Regions from separate parts of the Ideonella sp. BN130291 genome, predicted to be linked through region 2. Evidence: predicted binding sites of a transcription regulator. Region 2 holds the regulator's gene; the other holds the start of a gene.
The links. Region 2 encodes LexA, which represses DNA repair genes until DNA is damaged. Its sites were predicted from a motif close to ACTGTATNNNNATACAGT; they were not measured.

Region 1: the regulator LexA is predicted to act here: its motif matches at 5,322-5,339, upstream of VPH43_RS07925 (PA0069 family radical SAM protein).

What each region holds. Positions count from the first base shown of each region.
Region 1 is NZ_JAZARE010000003.1:344,493-354,470, reverse strand. Features, by position in the region: gene VPH43_RS07960 (VC_2705 family sodium/solute symporter) at 1-1,118, shown strand, start outside; gene rpsF (30S ribosomal protein S6) at 1,227-1,592, shown strand; gene priB (primosomal replication protein N) at 1,632-1,922, shown strand; gene rpsR (30S ribosomal protein S18) at 1,965-2,255, shown strand; gene rplI (50S ribosomal protein L9) at 2,267-2,719, shown strand; gene dnaB (replicative DNA helicase) at 2,882-4,297, shown strand; gene VPH43_RS07930 (zinc-dependent peptidase) at 4,402-5,223, opposite strand; gene VPH43_RS07925 (PA0069 family radical SAM protein) at 5,340-6,470, shown strand; gene VPH43_RS07920 (response regulator) at 6,412-8,127, opposite strand; gene VPH43_RS07915 (response regulator) at 8,269-9,876, opposite strand.
Region 2 is NZ_JAZARE010000003.1:551,978-561,955, forward strand. Features, by position in the region: gene VPH43_RS08835 (energy transducer TonB) at 1-613, opposite strand, end outside; gene VPH43_RS08840 (RecQ family ATP-dependent DNA helicase) at 769-2,427, opposite strand; gene VPH43_RS08845 (MarR family winged helix-turn-helix transcriptional regulator) at 2,521-3,000, shown strand; gene VPH43_RS08850 (organic hydroperoxide resistance protein) at 3,038-3,475, shown strand; gene VPH43_RS08855 (asparaginase) at 3,507-4,445, opposite strand; gene lexA (transcriptional repressor LexA) at 4,508-5,185, shown strand; gene VPH43_RS08865 (helix-hairpin-helix domain-containing protein) at 5,185-5,490, shown strand; gene VPH43_RS08870 (DUF6463 family protein) at 5,642-6,013, shown strand; gene VPH43_RS08875 (helix-turn-helix domain-containing protein) at 5,995-6,840, opposite strand; gene VPH43_RS08880 (penicillin acylase family protein) at 6,887-9,334, opposite strand; gene VPH43_RS08885 (hypothetical protein) at 9,453-9,875, shown strand; gene VPH43_RS08890 (DUF1993 domain-containing protein) at 9,884-9,978, opposite strand, start outside.

The sequences.
Region 1 (9,978 bases), 210 kb from region 2:
GCCTGCCGCGCACGGAGGAGGCGGCGCGGCAGGCGTACGAGCGTGAGCGGGACACCTCATTGCGGCAGTCGCGCCCGCTGGCCGGCATGCCTCCCCAGGCGCTGCCTTACGCAGCGGGCGACCCGGATGGTGATGCCGCCCAGCAGCAGGCGTTCGACCATTCCCGGCGCAACTTCATCGCGCTGGTGCTCTGCCTGATGATGGGCACGGCCGCCATGCCGCATGTGCTGACGCGCTACTACACCACGCCGTCGGTGAGTGCGGCGCGCCGGTCGGTGGGATGGTCGCTTTTCTTCATCGCGCTGCTGTACGTGGCGGCTCCGGCGCTGGCGGTGATGGTGAAGTACGAGGTGTTCTCCCACCTGGTGGGCATGCCCTTCGACGAGCTGCCGAGCTGGCTGCGGCGCTGGGCCAAGCTGGACCCGTCGCTGGTCTCGGTGGAGGACATCAACCTGGACGGCATCCTTCAGCTCAGCGAGCTGCGCCTGGGGCAGGACGTGATCGTGCTGGCGGCGCCGGAAATCGGCGGGCTGCCCTTTGTCGTGACCTACCTGGTGGCTGCCGGTGGGCTGGCCGCGGCGCTGTCCACGGCCGACGGGCTGCTGCTGACCATCGCCAATGCCCTGTCGCACGACGTGTACTACCGGGTCATCAATCCCCGCGCGTCTGCGATCCGGCGCGTGATGCTGTCCAAGGTGCTGGTGCTGATGGTGGCGCTGCTGGCGGCGTGGCTCGCGTCGCTGCGCATCACGGACATCCTGCAGTACGTGTCGGCCGCCTTCTCGCTCGCGGCTTCGGCGTTCTTCCCCGCGCTCACGCTGGGCGTGTTCTGGCGCCGCGCCACGCGCCTGGGCGCCATCTGCGCCATGCTGTCCGGACTGGGCCTGTGCGCCTGGTACATGGTGATCAACCTGCCTTGGCTGCGCCACTTGTTCGCCCTGGGGCCGGCTGCGGCAGACCTGCGCTGGTGGGGCATCGAGCCGATGGCTGCCGGGGTGTTCGGCGTGCCGCTGGGCATGGCGGTGCTGCTGCTGGTCAGCCTGGTCACGCCCCGGCCCTCCGCCGAGGAATACCGGCTCCTGGCGCGGCTCCGGGCGCCCGGCCCGGCGCAAGGATGACCCGGGCCGAGGCCAGCCTGCTATAATCATTGGCTTTCCCTTGCCGCGCCGTCTGTATTTGACGCATTGGGCGCGGCTTCCAATCCCTGGAATCCACAAGGAGACTCCATGCGTCATTACGAGATCGTTCTGCTGATCCATCCGGATCAAAGCGAACAGGTTCCAGCCATGCTGGAGCGCTACAAGACCCTGGTCACCAATGCCGGTGGCAAGGTGCATCGAGTGGAGGACTGGGGCCGTCGTCAGCTGGCCTACATGATCCAGAAGCTCGCCAAGGCGCACTACCTGTGCATCAACATCGAGTGCAGCAAGGAAACGCTGGGCGAGCTGGAAACCGGCTTCCGCTTCAACGACGCCGTGCTGCGCCACCTGACCGTCGCCAAGGACAAGGCCGAGACGACCCCGTCGGTGATGATGAAGATGGTCGAGAAGGAAGAAGCCCGCAAGGCCCCCCAGCAGGAGGCCGCCGCCTGACGTGTGTTTGAGGCTGCAGCCGCTTGAGGCCGGGGCGCGATGAACCGATTGGTTCTGTCGGCCCAACTGGTCGAACGCGGTGCCGTGCGCTACACCCCCGCCGGTCTGCCGGCCCTGGACTTGAGCTTGAAGCACGAATCCCAGGTCAGCGAAGACGGGCAGCCCCGCAAGGTCTCCATGGAGATACGCGCGGTGGCTATCGGGGCGATCACACGGCAGCTGTTGCCGCTGGCCATCGGAAGCTCCGGCACCTTTGCCGGGTTTTTGACGGCGGGGCGCAATGGCCGAGGCCTCAGCTTCCACGTCACAGAGGTCGAGCTGCTCACCTGACTCACGTTCGTATTCCGGAATCAGATTTAGAAAGAGGTCATCATGCCCCCACCCCGTGGTAAAGGTCGCTTCTCCAAGGACAAGCGTCCCAAGCGCAACCAGCAATCGCTGCTGTTCCGCCGCAAGCGTTTCTGCCGCTTCACCGTCGCCGGCGTCGAGTCCATCGACTACAAGGATGTCGACACCCTGCGCGACTTCATCGGCGAAAACGGCAAGATCACGCCCGCCCGCCTGACCGGCACGCGTGCGTACTACCAGCGCCAGCTGACCACTGCGATCAAGCGTGCCCGCTTCCTCGCGCTGGTGCCGTACTCTGACCAGCACAAGGTCTAAGGAGCAGCCCCATGCAAGTCATCCTGCTCGAAAAAGTGGCCAACCTGGGCAACCTGGGCGACGTGGTGAAGGTGAAGGACGGCTACGCCCGTAATTTCCTGATCCCCAGCCGCCAGGCCCGCCGCGCCACCGAAAGCGCCATCAAGGAGTTCGAAGCCAAGCGCGTCGAACTCGAGAAGGCCGCCGCCGCCAAGCTGGCCGCCGCGCAAGCCACCGGCGAGAAACTCAACGGCAAGACGGTGCGTATCAGCCAGAAGGCTGGCGTGGACGGTCGCCTGTTCGGCTCGGTCACCAACCACGACATCGCGGAAGCCCTCAAGAAGGAAGGCTTCGAGCTGGCCAAGGGCCAGATCCGCATGCCCAACGGTCCGCTGAAGACCGTCGGCGAGCATGCCGTGACCGTGGCACCGCACACCGATGTGGTGGTGGACGTCACCGTCGTAGTGGTCGGCGAAACCGACTGACGGACGCTTCGCGCTCACGAAGGCCGGCTCGATGCCGGCCTTTTTCTTTGTTCCTCCGCATTTCACAAGCTGCACACGGGATATCCACTGGCCTGTGCACAGCCATCCTCCGCTCGAAGGCCTACCATGGCCGATTGGCATCCCTCCTGAGGCTTCGTATCGATGTCCGCCGTTTTCCAGCCCCGTGAGTCCGCCCCCCGTGACGACGAAGTGGCGCGCCTGCGCGTGCCGCCGCACTCCATCGAGGCCGAACAAAGCGTGCTGGGCGGCCTGCTGCTGGACAACGGGGCCTGGGACCGGGCCGGCGACCTGCTGCAGGACACCGACTTCTACCGCTTCGAGCACCGGGTGATCTACGCCGCCATCGGCACGTTGATCAACGCCAGCAAGCCAGCCGACGTGATCACGGTGCACGAGCAACTGCAGAGCCTCGGCAAGGCCGACGAGTGTGGCGGCCTCAAGTACCTGAACGACCTGGCGCAGAGCGTGCCCAGCGCGGCCAACCTGCGCCGCTATGCGGAAATCGTGCGCGAGCGCGCCATCCTGCGCAAGCTCATCGCCGCCAGCGACCAGATCGCCACCAAGGCCTTCAATCCGCAAGGCACGCCGGTGTCCACCATCCTGGACGAAGCCGAGGGCACGATCTTCAAGATCGGCGAGGAGGGCTCGCGCCAGAAGCAGGGTTTCCAGAGCATGGACAACCTGGTGATGCAGCTGATCGATCGCGTCACCGAGCTCTACGAAAACGGCGCCGAGGAAGTGACCGGCGTGCGCACCGGTTTCTACGACATGGACCGCATGACCGCGGGCCTGCAGCCGGGCGACCTGATCATCCTGGCGGCCCGTCCGTCCATGGGCAAGACGGCCTTCGCGCTGAACATCGCCGAACACGTGGCGGTGCAGGAAGGCCTGCCGGTGGTGGTGTTCTCGATGGAAATGGGCGCCTCCCAGCTGGCGCTTCGCCTGGTGGGCTCGCTCGGCCGCATCGACCAGCAGCACCTGCGCACCGGCAAGCTCAACGACGATGAATGGAGCCGGCTGAGCGAAGCCACCGAGCGGCTGTCCAAGGCGAGCATGTTCATCGACGAGACGCCGGCGCTCAACCCGAGCGAGCTGCGTGCGCGCGCGCGACGCCAGGCCCGCCAGTGCGGCCGCCTGGGCCTGATCGTCATTGACTACCTGCAGCTGATGAGCGGCTCGGGCGGTGCCAGCGAGGAAAACCGCGCCACCGTCATCGGCGAGATATCGCGCGGCCTGAAGGCATTGGCCAAGGAGCTGCAATGCCCGGTGATCGCGTTGTCGCAGCTCAACCGCTCGGTGGAAACACGCACCGACAAGCGCCCGATGATGAGCGACCTGCGCGAATCGGGCGCCATCGAGCAGGACGCGGACGTGATCATGTTCATCTACCGCGACGAGTACTACAACAAGGACTCGAAGGAACCGGGCGTGGCCGAGATCATCATCGGCAAGCAGCGTAACGGCCCGGTCGGCACGGTGAAGCTCACCTTCCTGAAGCCGCTGACCAAGTTCGACAACCTGGCGCCCGGCACGGTGGTCAGCGGCAGCGAGTACTGAGCACCGCTCGCCCGCGCGCTGGCGGCGCTGCCGGCCCACGCCGGTGCAGGACCGGCGGGGCGGCTTCCTGCGCTGGGCTCAACAGCTCGCTGGCCGGCCGCGATTCAGGCCCAGCTCAGCGGGTCCACCCGGTAGAAGTCGCGCAGCTCGGCATACAGCGCCGGGCTGTGCGCGGCCAGCTGCGTACCTTGCTCGAAGAAGACCTCGGTGGCCACCGCGAAAAACTCGGCGGGGTCGGTCGCACCGTAGGGGTTCAGCAGGCTGGGCAGACTGCTGTCAGCCAGGGCGCGCAGCTGCTCGAATTCCCGGTTCAGCACCTGGGCCCAGCGTTCGTAACGCTGCGGGCCTGCCAACCGGGGCGCACCATTGGCGGCGCCCGTTTCCTGGTCCAGCTGGTGGGCAAACTCGTGCAGCACCACGTTGCGGCCATCGTCGCTGACCGCCGCGCCTTCGAGGGTGTCCTCCCATGACAGGATCACCTGGCCCTGCGACCACGATTCGCCGGCCAGCACCTGGCGCTGCTCCTGGAGGACGCCCGCGCTGCCGGTGTGCACGCGGTTCACGACAAAGGCGCCCGGGTACACCAGGATCTGTTTCAGCCCGGGAAAGTAGTGTGGCGGCCGGTTCAGCAGCAGCAGGCAGGCTTGTGCCGCGATGGTGACCCGCACCTCATCGGTCACCTTCATGCCGGCGCAGCCGATGAAAGGCTTTTCCGCCAGGAACACCAGCATGTGGCGCTTGAGCTGCAGTTGCAGGTTGACCGGCAGGCGGCGGAAGTAGGGCACCCGGCGGTGCAGCACGGAGCGCCAGGCCGCTGGGAACGGGTGGGCCGCGATGCGGGCGCGGCGCCAGCGTACATAGGCCGGCTCGGCCAAGAGCCAGGCCACGAAGCACAAGGCCACGCTCAGCAGCACGAGGAGGGGCATGGCGGGCCTTTGCGAAACGGTGTGACGCCAGTCAGGTGGATGCGATCCGCATCAATTTCAAGCCGGCGCGCACTCCGCACTCGCAGAAGGGTCAAGTAGCTGTATATATTTACAGTATGAACAAGACGCCCAACCCTGCTGAAGCCGCCGCCTCCGCGGCGCTGGTGTACATGCCCTTGAAGGGCCGTGGCACCGCCTGGGCCATAGAGCATCGCTTCAAGCGCGACACCCGTGAAGCCTTCGACGATGGCTGGGGCACGCTGGAACAGGCCGCGCACGAAGAGCATCTGGCGCCGCAGACCCAGATCATCGAGGAGCGGGTCAAGTCCATCCTGTCGGGCAACCAGTCGCCCGACGTGTCCTTCGATCTCTCGATCAACCCCTACCGTGGCTGCGAACATGGCTGCATCTACTGCTTTGCGCGCCCCACGCACAGCTACCTCAACATGTCGCCGGGTCTGGACTTCGAGACCCGCATCATCGCCAAGGTGAACGCGGCCGAACGGCTGCGCGAGGCGCTGGCCAGCCCGCGCTATGAACCGAAGATGCTCAACATCGGCTCGGCCACTGACGCCTACCAGCCGGTGGAGCGGCGCCTGCGCATCACGCGCTCCATCATGGAGTTGATGGTCGAATGCCAGCATCCGTTTTCGGTGATCACCAAGTCGGCCGGAGTGGAGCGCGATCTCGACCTCATCGCGCCGATGGCGGCACACGGCAGGTCGGCGGTCTACGTGTCCCTCACCACGCTGGACCCGCAGCTCGCGCGCATCCTGGAGCCGCGCGCCGCCGCGCCGCATCGGCGCCTGCAGGTGATCGAGACGCTGTCCAGGGCGGGTGTGCCGGTGGGCGTGAGCGCCTCACCGATGATTCCTTTCATCAACGAGCCGGAGCTGGAGCGCATTTTCGAAGCGGCCGCCGCCGCAGGCGCGCGCTCAGGGTTCAGCATCGTGCTGCGGCTGCCGTGGGAGGTGAACCCGCTGTTCCAGCAGTGGCTGCAGCAGCACTTTCCTGACCGGGCCCAGCGTGTGATGTCACGCGTGCGCGAGATGCACGGTGGCAAGGACTACGACTCGCGCTTCGGCCACCGCATGAGCGGCGAGGGTGTCTGGGCGCAGCTGTTCGCGCAGCGGGTGGCCAATGCGAAGCAGCGTTTCGGGCTGGCGGGTGACAAGGAACAGTTCGACTTCAGCGGCTTCCGCCGCCCGCGTCCTGATGCGGCCGCGGGCCAGGGGGAGCTGTTTTGAGCGCCTGCACGGGCGCCACCGGCTCCGCTGCACCCGTGCGCAGGTTCAGCCCGCCCGCCGAGCGCCCACCGTCCTGGCCCAGAGGGAGGTTCACCGCACCCGCGTAGCGGCGCTGCAGCGCCTCAAGTTGCGGCGCCAGCTCGGCGGCGTCGGCCACGGCGGCGTGGTGGCGCTGGAGCGTGAGCCGCGCCATGTCGATCAGCTTGGTGTTGCCGGTGCGGCTGCCGTGCACCAGCAGCTGCTTGACCGTGGCGGCCGGATCGCCGGCCACGGTGTGCGCCATGCATTGCTCGGCGATCTCGTGGATGCGCGCATGGCACTGGCGCACCCGCTCGGCGTAAGGCGGGTGCCCGCCGGCGCTGCGGGCCAGCAGTTCGCTCACGCCCTTGGCGGTGCAAAAGCGCAGCGCCACCGCGTCGATCCAGCCTTCGGCTTCGTCCAGCCGCAGCTCGGCCGCGGTCAGGCGCGACACCAGGGCCAGCATGTTGCACGCGGCCTCCAGGTCGAAGTCCGGTTCAGCGATCTCGGCGGCCAGCGCCCGCACGTCGTTCACCACGCTGGCCACCTGCTTCTGCTGCATATGGTGCAGCGTGCGCGCCACCTCCGCAAAACGCTGCAGGCGCCGGCTCTGCGGCGCCTTGTCCAGTGCGTGCTGCAGGTTGTCCAGGCAACGTTGCAGGCCCTTGCCGTCGCGCTGCTGGAAACGGGCGAACGCCAGCAGCACCATCGACTGGAAGTCGAAGGTCTTGGAGTTGATGCCCAGCGCGCTGGCCCGCTCCAGCGCCTTGGCCGACTGCTCGTGGTCGCCCAGGTAGAAGGCCAGCATGCCGTGCTTTTGCAGCCGCATGATGGAGCCGGGTGTCAGCTCGCTGGCCTGGCGGTAGGTGGCCAGCGCGTCGTCGAGCTGGCCTTGTTCCACCTGCACTCGCCCCATCACGTCATAGGCATCCGCGTAGGACGGTTCCTGCGCAATCAGGCTTTCCAGCGTGCGGCGCGCAGGCGCCAGCTGGCCGCCTTCGAGCTGCACCCGCGCGACGCCCAGGCGCGCCCATGGCAACGCCTGGGTGGCGATCACCGCTTCGTAGAGCTTCTGCGCGGCGGCATGTTGCTGCAGGCGCAGCAGCAGCTCGGCGCCGATGCGGGCCGCATACAGCCAGTAGGGCGAGCGATCGTGGAAGCGCTGCAGGCACATGCGCGCCGCCACTTCGAACTGCTGGTCCTCCATCGCCTCGAAGATCTCGCGCAGCACGCGCTTGCGCTCGCGTGCATGGCGCAGGCGTTCTGCCAGGCCGGTGGCGGTGTGGGGCTTGAGCAGGTAGCCGTCGAGTGCGGACTCGGCCGCTTCGGCCACCTTGCCGTAGGTGGCCTCGCCGGTGATCATGATGAACACCGTGGAGAAGGGCAGCAGCTGCGCACGGCGCAGGTCGTCCAGCAGGTCCTGGCCCGACAGCGTGTCGTTGGGAAAGTGCTGCTCGCACAGCACGAATTCGAACTCGCGGTTCTCCAGCAGGCGGCGGGCGTCGGTGGCCTTGCTGCATTGCGCCACCGTGCCCACGCCCAGGTCGCGCAGCTGGGCCGCAAGGATGCTGCGCGATGTCGGGTTGGCGTCCACCACCAGGCCGCGGCAATCGGCGATGTGGCGGTCCAGCGCGTGCATCAAGGCACCTGCGCGACGGCGGTGGTGCGCCCCGCAGGGCGGCGGCAATGGTCAGTGGTGCACGGGCACATGGGCAACCCCTTCCAGCGCGGGCTGGTTCGCCGTTATCGACCGGCCGGCGCGCCCACTTGAGCCGGCACGTCAGCCGTCGTGTTCGCCCGGCCGGGTCAGCCGCACCTGGGTGCCGTAGCTGTGATAGCGGCTGCGCAAGGCGTCGATGCGCTCCTGCACCCGGGGCGCGTCCGGGATGGCGGCGCGGTGCCGCTCCAGCGTGTGGGCGGCCAGGTCGAGCAGCTTGGAATTGAGCGTCTGCTCGGCCTGGCTCAGCAGGTCCATCACCGCTGCCTGGGGCTTGCCCGCCACCGACAGCGACACGGCGGATTCGGCCAGCGCGCTGATGTGGGCGTAGCCCAGGCGGATGGGCCCGGCCAGTTCGGGCTGGTGGCGTGCCGCGCTCACCAGCATCTCGCAGGTGGTCTTGGAGACGGCAAAGCGGCGCGCCAGCACGTCCATCGAGTGCTCGATGTCGTCCAGCTTGGTTTCTTCGGCATACAGCCGCGTGGCCACCATGAGCAGGTTGCAGGCCGCCTCGAAGTCGAACTGCGGCTCGGTCACGGAGCCCAGCATCTGGCGGACCTGCATCACCGCCTCCGGCACCTTGCGGGTGGCCAGGCAATGCAGAGCGTCCACCACGCCAGCAAACCGGTTCAGGCGGGCGCTGTTGGGCGCTTCGCGCAGCACCCGCTTCATCGTGGCCTGCGACAGCGCGAGCTGGCGCGTCTCGCGCTTGTCGTACTGCAGCGCGGCCAGCAGCACCAGGCCTTGCATGTCATAGGCCTTGGAGCTGACCCCGATGTTGGTGGCGCGCGCCAGGGCCTCGGCCGCTTCATCCTGGTTGCCGTAGTAGAAGGCGAGCACACCGAACTTCTGCAGCCGCGCCACGCTGCCCGGCGTGAGATCCGACGCCCGGTGAAGGGCCTCGATCGCGCCGCCGGTATCACCCTGGTCCAGCATCACCCGGCCCATCACGTCGTAGGCATCCACGTAGCCGGGTTGCTCCGACAGCAGGCTTTCCAGGGTGCGGCGGGCGTTGTTCAGGCTGCCCACCTTGTACTGGGTGCGGGCGATGCCCATGCGGGCCCAGGGCAGAGCGCGCGTGGCGAGCACCGCCTCCAGCATCTTCATCGCAGTGTGGGCCTGGCCGAGGTTGAGCATCAGCTCCGCGCCGATGCGCGCGGCATGGATCCAGCCCGGCCCCTTGGTTTCATAGAGCGTCAGGCACAGGTCGGCCGCTTCCTGGTACTGCTTGGCCTGCACCCGGTCCAGGATGGGCTTGAGCAGGCGCTTGCGCTGGCGCGCTTCGGCCAGCCGGTCGCGCAGGGCCTGTTCGGTGTGGGGCTTGATGACGTAGGCGTCCAGTGCAGCTTCGGCCGCTTCGGCCACCTGCGAATACGCCGCTTCGCCGGAGATCATGACCACCACCGTGTTCAGCGGCAGCAGTTGCGCCAGGCGCAGGTCGTCGATGAGGTCCTGGCCGCTCATCGTTTCGCCGGGGAAGTGGTATTCGCACAGCACGATGTCGAACGGCCGGCTCTCGAGCAGCCGGCGGGCGTCGGCCACCTTGGCCGACTGTTCCACCTTGCCGATGCCGGCCTCCTTGAGCATCGCCACCAGCGCGCTGCGCGAGCCGGGGTTGCCGTCGATGACCAGCGCCTTGGCTTGATGGATGTCCGAATCAAGCAGTCGCATACCTTGAGCCTTCCCTTACCCGGCTCGTATGGCAGGGTTGGGCCCAGTGTAGGCAGGCAGCCCAGCCACCAAAACCCCAATTAGGGGGTGGCGGCCGGGCCA
Region 2 (9,978 bases):
TGGCGGGTTTGAAGCGAGCGTTCTGCACGGCCTGCACAGCCGCCTCGTCCAGGCGGGCATGGCCGCAGGACTGGCTCACCTGCACGTTGCGCGGCAGGCCGGCCTCATCGACGAACACCCGCACCACCACGCGGCCGGCCTCCCCGGCGCGGCGCGAGGCACGCGGGTAAACTGGCACCGGGGGCTGCAGGTACTGCAGCGCCGAGGCGGGCAGCATGCGCGTGGCCGACACCGGCTCAGGCGCTGCCGAGGCAGGCGGTGCCGGCGCCGCGGCCACCGTGATGGCTGGCGCCGGGGCCGCGGGCGCATGCATCACCGCCGCTTCCACCGGCGCTGCCTGCGGCACGGGCGGGGGCGGAATGTCGATCGGCGGCAGGGGCAGCCGCTCGGGCATGTGCACCGGCCGGTCCGGCGCGGCTGGCGGCGGCGGCGCGGACACCAGGTTGACGGTCAGCGGAGACGGCGGCGGCACGGCGATACGGAGCCGCCCACCCTGCAGCAGGGCGGAAGCGACCACTGCATGCACCAGCAGGATCGCCCCCACCACGATGATGCGTTGCCGGCGCTCGGGCGTGCCGGGCGGGCGGGCAAAGGCAAACGGTGTGGCGAACATGGCGTGTTGGAGATCGAAGCGGCGCGAACTCTAACACGAATGCGAACAATTCTTATTTGATAGTTGTCAAGACGCGCCCCGGACCGCGTGGCGGGGTCCAGCCACCGCACTCTCCATCAAGGGGGTGCGCACGGCGTTCCGCCATGCGCGGCCGCTCACTGCCGCTGCACGTAGGCCGCCACGAAGCTGCGCCGGGCCCGGTCGGGGAAGACCACCGTCACCTCCTCACCCGCTACCTGCGCCACCTTGCCTTCGCCATAGCGCGGCACCCGCACGTTGTCGCCCGGCTGGAAGGCGGCCACCGGCATCGGCGCCTTCTTGGGCCGATGGAAGGCATCCTCCTTGGCCACCGCCGGCTGCACCGGCGGGCGCAGGCAGTTGTCGCAATGGCCGCAGCGCTGCTCGAAGGGCATGGGCTCGTCGAAGTACTCCAGCAGCACGCGCCAGCGGCAGAACCCCGTCTGCGCATAGAAGACCATGCGCTCCAGCGCCTCCTGGTCGCGCTCGGCCTTGTGTTCGTAGGCCGACGCCAGCTCGGCCAGCACGGTGTGGCCCGCTGGCCGCTCGCGGCGCCGGTGCCACACCCGGTTGCGGTCGCAGGACACGACGCCACCGTCGCGCAGCAGGTTCAGTGCCACCGCAATCCGGTTGGCGGGCACGGCGGGCAGGCGGCCATCGATGTCCCCCACGGCCAAGCCGGCCTCTGCGCGCTCCAGCACGTCGACCACCTGGCGCAGCTCCTCCGCGGTGGGGTAGCGGCGCGCCAGGAAGAACTGCTGCACCTGCCGGTCCTTGCGGAAGAACACCAGCGCGCAATCGGCCGGCTCTCCGTCGCGGCCCGCGCGCCCGGCCTCCTGGTAGTAGGCCTCCGGGCTGCCGGGCATCTGCCAATGCAGCACGAAGCGGATGTCCGGCTTGTCGATGCCCATGCCGAACGCGTTGGTGGCCACCATGATGCGCGCCTCGCCACTCATGAAGCGGTCCTGGTTGGCATGCCGCTCGGCGGCGGGCAGGCGCCCGTGATAGAGCGTGACCGACTCGCCGGCGGACGCGAGGCGCTCGTGCACTTCGATGCAGGCCTTCACCGTGGCGGTGTAGACGATGCCCCCACCCTGCGCCTTGCGCACGGCTTGCAGCAGGCGGTCGAATTTTTCCGCTTCGTTGGTCACCTGCACCACCTGCAGGCGCAGGTTGTCGCGGTAGATGCCGGTGTTCACCAGGTGCAGCTCGGGCCGCTTGAGCTTGTGGCGGATGTCCTCCACCACCGCGGGCGTGGCCGTGGCCGTGAGGGCCAGCACCGGCGGCTGCCCCAGGGCTTCCAGGGCGGTGCCGATCTCCAGGTAGGCCGGCCGGAAATCGTGGCCCCACTGCGAGATGCAGTGCGCCTCGTCCACCACCAGCAGCGCCACGCGCTGGGCCGCCAGCGCCTGCAGGAACTCCGCATCCGCCAGGCGCTCCGGCGTGGCGAAGACGATGTCACTCTCGGCCTCGGCAATGCGTTCCATCGAGGCACCCTGCTCGCGCCGCGGCTGGGCGCTGTTGAGTTGCTCGGCGGCGACGCCGGCTTCCTCCAGCTTCTCCGCCTGGTCCTTCATCAGCGAGATCAGCGGCGACACCACGACGGTGGTGCCGTCCAGGTGCAAGGCCGGCAGTTGGTAACACAGGGACTTGCCTGCGCCGGTGGGCATCACGGCCAGCGTGTCCTTGCCCTTGAGCACACGACCTATCACTTCCTGCTGGCCGCTGCGCAGCTCCGTGAGGCCAAACGTCTCTCGCAGCGAACGGCGTACTGCTGCCGGTATCGGGGGGGTCATGGGGGCTTTTGGGCAAGCCGCATACCCGTGTTCCAAGACCCACCGACGAACATGGTCAAGCACAATTCAATTGCACGCAATACAATTGCCGCCATGGCCCGCACCCTTCCATCCAAGAGCACCCAGGAGCAATGGCTGCAGCTGGACCACCAGCTGTGTTTTGCGCTGTACTCCTCGTCGCTCGCGATGACCAAGCTCTACAAGCCGCTGCTGGAGCCGCTGGGGCTGACCTATCCGCAGTATCTGGTGATGTTGGTGCTGTGGGAGGGCGACGGCCTCACCGTGTCCGACCTCGGCCAGCGCCTGCAGCTTGACTCGGGCACGCTGACCCCGCTGCTCAAGCGCCTGGAGGCCGCCGGCCTGGTGCAGCGCCTGCGCGACAGCGCCGACGAACGCCGCGTGCTGCTGCGCCTGACCGCCGCGGGCCGCCACTTGAAGCAGCGTGCCGCCAAGGTGCCGCCCGAAGTGGCCTGCGCGGCCGGCTGCCCGCTCGATGAACTGGCTGCGCTCACCGCGCGGCTGAAGACCCTGCGCGACCAGATCGTGCAGGCGACCGTTTCCCCCGCGGCCTGACCGGCCGCAGCTTCTCCGCAACCCGAAAGGACCCACCATGGCTCTCGACAAAGTGCTCTACACCGCCCACGCCACCTCCACCGGAGGCCGCCAAGGCACGTCCCGCAGCTCGGACGGCGTGTTGGACGTGCAACTGGCCACGCCCAAGGAAATGGGCGGCGCCGGCGGCGCAGGCACGAATCCCGAGCAGCTGTTCGCGGCCGGTTATTCCGCGTGCTTCATCGGCGCGATGAAGGCAGTGGCACCCAAGCTTCAACTGAAGGTGCCCAACGACGTGAGCATCGACGCTGCGGTGAGCTTCGGCCCCCTGGCCGGTGGCGCCGTGGGTTATGGCATTGCCGTGGAAATGAACATCAAGGTGCCGGGCCTGTCGAAGGAACAGGCCGAGCAGCTGGTGCAGGCTGCCCACCAGGTGTGCCCGTACTCCAACGCCACGCGCGGCAACATCGACGTCAAGCTGAACATCGCCGCCTGAAGGCCTGTTCGCTGAGCGGCCGGCCTGCCGGTCAGGCCGCCGAAGGCGCCATCAGCTGCAGCATCAGCTCGATGCGCGCCTTCACCGGGGGCAAGGCGCCTGCCGAATCCAGCAGGCCGTCCCCCACCACCGCGCCGTTCACGCAGCGCGAACTGCGCAGCACCCTCACGCCGGCGAGCTGGGCGCGCTGCAGTGCCGCCTGCATGTCCCGGTGCACCGTGCCGTTTCCAGTGCCGGCCACCACGATGCCGCGCACGCCCTGGGCCACCAGCGCCTCCACCAGCCCGCCCGATGCGCCGGCGTGGCTGAGCAGCACCTCCACGCGCGGCCACCGGGCCACGTCGCTCGGCAACCAGGCCAGCCCCAGCGCCTGGCCCTGCGGCCAATCGCGGAACAGGCGCAGCCGCCCTTCTTCCATCACGGCCAGCGGCCCGGCGTCACCGGCGCTGAAGGCCTCGACGCGGTAGCTGTGCACCTTGCGCACGTCCTCGGCGGCCAGCACCTGGCCGTTGAGCACCGTCACCACGCCGCGTGCGCCGGCACAACGCGCGACGCGCACGGCGTCCAGCAGGTTCTGCGGGCCATCGGCCAGCAGCGCGGTGGCCGGCCGCATGGCCGCCGTCAACACCACCGGCTTGGGCGGCGCCAGCAGGCGGTGCAGGAAGTAGGCGGTTTCTTCCAGCGTGTCGGTGCCGTGCGTGATCACCACGCCTTGCACCTCCGGCCGCGCCAGCTGGTAGGCCAGATGCTGGGCCAGCAGCAGCCAGGTGGCGTGGTCCATGTCCTTGCTGTCCAGCTGTGCCACCTGCTGCGCTTCCAGCGCCTCGCCGGCCAGCGCGGGCACCGCGGCCACCAGCGCATCCACGCCGATCTGGCCGGCGGTGTAGCCGACGTTGTCGCCCGCCTGCGCCGAGCGCCCGGCGATCGTGCCGCCGGTGCCGAGGATCACCACCCGCTGCTTGTTTTGCATTTATTTGGACTCTGGATAAAAATACAGCCACTGGATAAACCACCAGCGCCACGAGAGACCCCATGGACGAACGCCCGAAACTCACCGAGCGCCAGCAGCAGATCCTCGATCTGGTGCAAAGCGCGATCGAGCGCACCGGCGCACCACCCACCCGGGCTGAAATTGCGGCCGAGCTGGGCTTTCGCTCCGCCAACGCAGCCGAAGAGCATCTGCAGGCGTTGGCCCGCAAGGGTGTGATCGAGCTGGTGGGTGGCACCTCGCGCGGCATCCGCCTGAAGTCCGAGACTTTACGCGCGCTCAACGAGGCCCGCGGCAAGCAGTTCAGCCTGCCGCTGCCCAGCCTGGCGCAACTGAGCCTGCCGCTGGTGGGCCGCGTGGCCGCGGGCAGCCCCATCCTGGCGCAGGAACATGTGGACCAGACCTACCTGATGGAAGCCAGCATGTTCGCGCGCCGCCCGGACTACCTGCTGAAGGTGCGTGGCATGAGCATGCGCGACGCCGGCATCCTCGATGGCGACCTGCTGGCGGTGCAAAAGGCCAGGGACGCCAAGAACGGCCAGATCGTGGTGGCCCGCCTTGGCGACGAGGTGACAGTGAAGCGCTTTCGCCGCACCCGCAGCACCATCGAGCTGCTGCCCGAGAACCCTGACTTCAAGACCATCGTCGTCACGCCGGATGAGCCGGGTTTCGAGCTGGAAGGCATTGCCGTCGGCCTCATCCGCAACACCATGCTGATGTGATGAAAACCGCCGTCAAAACGCCGAAGGCGCGCTCCGCCGAGGAGTGCCAGGTGCTGGAACAGTTGCCCAACATCGGCCCCTCGCTGGCCGCTGACCTGCGCCTGCTGGGCATTGCCCATCCCAGGGAGCTGGCCAACCGCGATGCCTTCGTGCTGTACCAATCGCTGTGCGCCAAGACCGGCCAGCGCCAGGACCCATGCGTGCTGGACACCTTCATGGCGGCCACCGACTTCATGCGCGGCGCAGCCCCGGCGCCCTGGTGGAACTACACCGCACAACGCAAGGCGCTGTACGGGCAGGTCTGACACGGCTTGAACAATGCTGGCGCGCCCGGCGGCGTGCTTCAGCACCTGGGGGGAACCGTCCTGTCGGAACCGTTCAATACGGGCGCGGCCGCACCACGCACAGTCCGGTTCGTTGCATCGCCCTCCCCTTCACCCTCGCAGGAGTCCCCTCATGGCTGCCACGCTGGCATGGTCGTTGTTTGCGCTCGGCATCGCGCACATCGTCTTCGGTTTCGTTCGCTTCAAGGAGCCGTTGCTGGGCGCGCTGGCCGACGGCTTCATCGGCCAGTTCGCAGCGCATGAATCCCGGCGCACCGCGTTCTGGTTCCTGATGGCCGGGCCGCAGCTCATGCTGGCCGGGCAGGTGGCCTTGCATGCGGTCTCGCACGGGCAGCCGGCCCTGCTGCGGCTGGTCGGCGCCTACCTGCTGGTGTGCGCGGGCATTGGCGTCGCGGCGTTTCCGAAGTCGCCGCTGCCGCTGGCGTTGCTGCTCGCGCTGCTTCTGCTGTTCGTGCCCCTCCCGTCTCAGCCCCAGATGCGGTAGGCCCAGTAGCGCTCGTCGTGCTGTGCCTTGGCCCACAACTCGGCCGGGCTGTGGCCGGTGATGTCGCGCACCTCCCGGCACAGGTGGGCCTGGTCGGCATATCCGGCACCTTGCGCAAAGTCCGCCCAGCCAGCCGACGGGCCGTCGGCACGGCGCAGTCGCCACGATGCCTCGGCGCGCACCAGGCGCTTCAATCGGCGCAGCGGCTGGCCGGCCCACAGCCGGACACGGCGCTCGACACTGCGTGCGCTGCGGCCCCAGCCGCTGGTCGCGGCCTGCAACAGCAGCGCCTGCGTCCAGTCGCCCACCTTGCCGGCCGGCACCCCGCCGCGGTGGCGCGCGGCGTGCCACCGCGGCTCCAGAAAGTCCTCGATCAGCGCCACACGGCTCTCGTCGTCATTCGACTGCAGCACCGCGTCGGCCAGCGTGAGCCAAGCACCGTCCAGTGCCGACGCCAGCGGCACGATGCGATCGACGAAAGCCGCGATGGGCATGCCGGTCAAGGCATGCAGCGCCTGCGGAAAGAGCAGCAGCTTGAAGGCCCGCACCGGCCCCGGGTTGTGGCTGATCGTCGGCCGGGTCTGCGGCCCGCGGAACAGCAGCGGGTCCTGCAGGGGACCGAGCACGCCCCGGTTCTCGAGCAGCATCTGCGCCCGGCCTTCGATGAACCAGTTCAGGCTGCACAAGGTCGTCGCAGGAAAGTGGTTGAAGCGCTGCCCGGCGGGCAGCGGCGGCAGGCCGGTGGTGTCGCGGACCACGTACGCCCGCACGCACGACGCCAGGCTGCGGCGAGGCAGGATCAATCGCGCAGTGCACGGTGCCGTCATGCCGACTCCTTGCGCTGTCTCCCTTCCCTTCAGCATGCACCACCCCTCACGGCGCACTCGCCGCGGGGCCACCGGCCGGGCCCGCGGCCGCGGGCCTGACCAGCAGCGTGTGCGCCGGCGCGCCCCGCCCCCACAACGGCAGGTATTCCACCCGGGCCCAGCGTTCGGCGAAGTTGCGGTACAGCGGCGAGCTCACGATGCCGGACTGTCCGCTGGAATGCATGAACCGCGACTGCGCCGGATCCGCCAGGTCGTAGATGGCGCGCAGCGACGGGCCGTGCTCGTCGAGGTAGAGCTCGCCGGTGGTGGTGTCGGGCCGCAGCGCCACCCGTGAGACGTTGACCGTGTAGGTGTCACCGCCCACCGGCGTGCGCAGCTCGAACCAGCGCGACAGCGCCTTCACCTTGCTGAACGGCCGGTGCTCCGAACGAGCCTGGTGCACGTCGCCCCAGCGCCATTGCGCCACGTCGTCGCCCAGCCGGGCCTGGAGCTCCGCGAGGGCCTCGTTCAAGGCCGCGTCGGCCTGGGCCGCGCAGGTTTCCGCGGCCGGCGTGGCCTTGTCGTCGCACCACCAGCCATCGTTGCGCGCCAGCACCCCCTCCAGCGCATCGCGGTAGCTGCGGCTGGACAGGCTGCGCTCATAGATCGAGCCGAGCTCGTCGGCGAACACACGTTGCGTGAGGTGGCGCGCCCAGGCCCAGAAGATGAGCGGCGCCGCGCGGTCGGCGGCCATGGTGCCGTCGAAGCCCTGCAGGTGCGTGCGGGCCGCCGCGGCCAGCGGGTGCGTGGCCTGGGCCTTCATCAGCCATGGCAGCAGCGGTGCGGCCGCGAGGGACTGCACGTCCGCCTGCATCGCGGCAAAGCTGTCGGCCGTGTGCTGCGGGCGCGCCTGCAGCAGGTGTTCGATGCGCTGCTGCCGGTACGGCAGGGCCCAGTCGTTGCCGAGGAAATACGGATAGTCCTTTGCGTGGATGCGCTGGTTGGCGGTGGCGATGAAGCCGCGCGGCGGGTCGGTCTCCCGCGGCGTGGCCTGCGCCGGCACAAAACCCGTCCAGTCGTAGCGGGCGTCCCAGCCCGGCACCGGCACCACGCCATGCAGGTCGTTGTCCGGGTGGCGCAGCGGCACGCGCCCTGCCGCCACGAAGCCGATGTGGCCGGCGGTGTCGGCCACCACCATGTTCTGCATCGGCGCCACCCACGCGCTCGATGCCGCGATGTACTGCTCCACGCTGGTGGCCCGGGTGGTGGCCAGGTTGGCGCCGATGGGCTCGGCGTCGGCGTCCAGCGCGGTCCAGCGCATGGCAATCGCATACGCCGGCCGCCCGGCCGGGCCGATGAGGTCGTCCGCCACGCCCGCGTCGGAGATCACCGGGCCGTGGCGGGTGCGGCGCACCTGCAGCTTGACATCCGGCTTGCCCTTGACGCGGATGACTTCGTCCACGGCGTCGAAGGCGGCCCACCCGTCGGGGGTCTGGTATTGCGATGGATCGTCCGGGTTGATCTTCTCCAGGTACAGGTCCTGCACGTCCGGGCCGGTATTGGTGAAGCCCCAGGCGATGTGCTGGCTCTGGCCCAGCACCACCAGCGGCAGGCCCGGCATGGTGGCGCCGGCCATCTTGAAGCCCGGCGCTTCCAGGCGGGCGAAGTACCACAGCGCGGGCGCCGACAGCTTCAGGTGCGGGTCGTTGGCCAGCAGCGGCTTGCCCGACTGGCTGCGTGAGCCGGCCACCACCCAGTTGTTGGAGCCCACGCCTTCCACGCCAGAGGGCGGCGCGGCCAGCCTGGCCTGCCGGCCGCCCGGATCGCCCAGCTTCAACTCGCGGAACAACGCGGCATAGTCGGCGGTGGCCAGCGGCTGGTCGCCCGGGTAGGGCGGCAGCAGCTCGTTGATGCGGTTCACCGGCAGCTTGAGCGCCAGGCGCGCCCGCAACAGCTCGGTGCCCCAGTTGCCGCCCAGGTCCCACGCCATCATCACGCCCCAGGCCAGGCTGTCCACCGGATCCCAGGCCTGGGGCTTCACGCCGAGGATCAGGAACTCCGGCGGCAGCACCTTGGCCTGGCGCTGCAGCACGGCGTTCACCCCGCGGGTGTAGGCCAGCAGCACCTCGCGCGACTCGCCCTGGGTGCGCTCCCACTGGGCCGCCGCAGCCCGGCGCACGCCCAGGGCGCGCAGGAAGCGGTCGGTGTCCAGCGCGCCCTCGCCGAAGGCCTCGGACAGCCGGCCGGCGCCGATGCGGCGGTGGGTTTCCATCTGCCAGAGCCGGTCCTGCGCATGGGCCACGCCCAGGCCGAACATCAGGTCCTGCAGGTTGCCCGCCCGGATGGTGGGCACGCCATCGGCATCACGCTCGATGCGGATCTCGCCCCCGGCACCGGGCAGGTCCAGCGTGCCGTCGGTCACCGGCAGCACCGCCCGGCTGTACAGCCAGAACGCGCCCGCCAGCAACAGCGCCAGGGCCAGCAGCGCCCACAGCAGGTAACGGATTCCCCTCATCACGCCCTCCCATCCGATGAACTGTGCGGTTTGCACGCCCTTTTCCGGGCTTTGGCCTGGCGGCCGGCCGCCAACAATGTCTCAAGTTTCCGGCAAACCGGTCGAAAGTCACAGTCATATGCTGTCCCTGCTGCTGCCCCGACCCACCCGGCGCGACTTCGCGCCGCCGCCGTCCACCCGCATGCGGCTGGAGGTCTGCCCGCCCGCCCTGCTGAGCGAGCCGGAGCCCGCCTACCGGCGCGCCCTGCGCTGGCTGGCCCCGCCGCAGCAGCCGGCCGGCGACACTGGCACGCAGCAGCTGCAAACGGTGCGGGAGGAGTTTGCCCAGGCGCTGGACGACATCGGCAGCCAGCACGCCGAGTTCCTGCAGCACCGCATCCGCCACATCCGCTCCATGCGCGAGCTGTGGCATGCGCGCTCGGAGATGTACGGGCTGATCGCCACCCGCCACACCCAGGCCGAGGCCGAACGCCGCATGGCCGCGCTGAACCGGCATTTCCCGACCCGCTCGCCGCGTTCGGGCTTTGTCCCGCTGGACTGAAAGAACCTTTACGCCGCCGGGCCGATGTAGTCCGCCTTGCCCAGGTCCACCCCGTTGTGGCGCAGCAGCGCATAGGCGGTGGTCACATGAAAGAACACGTTGG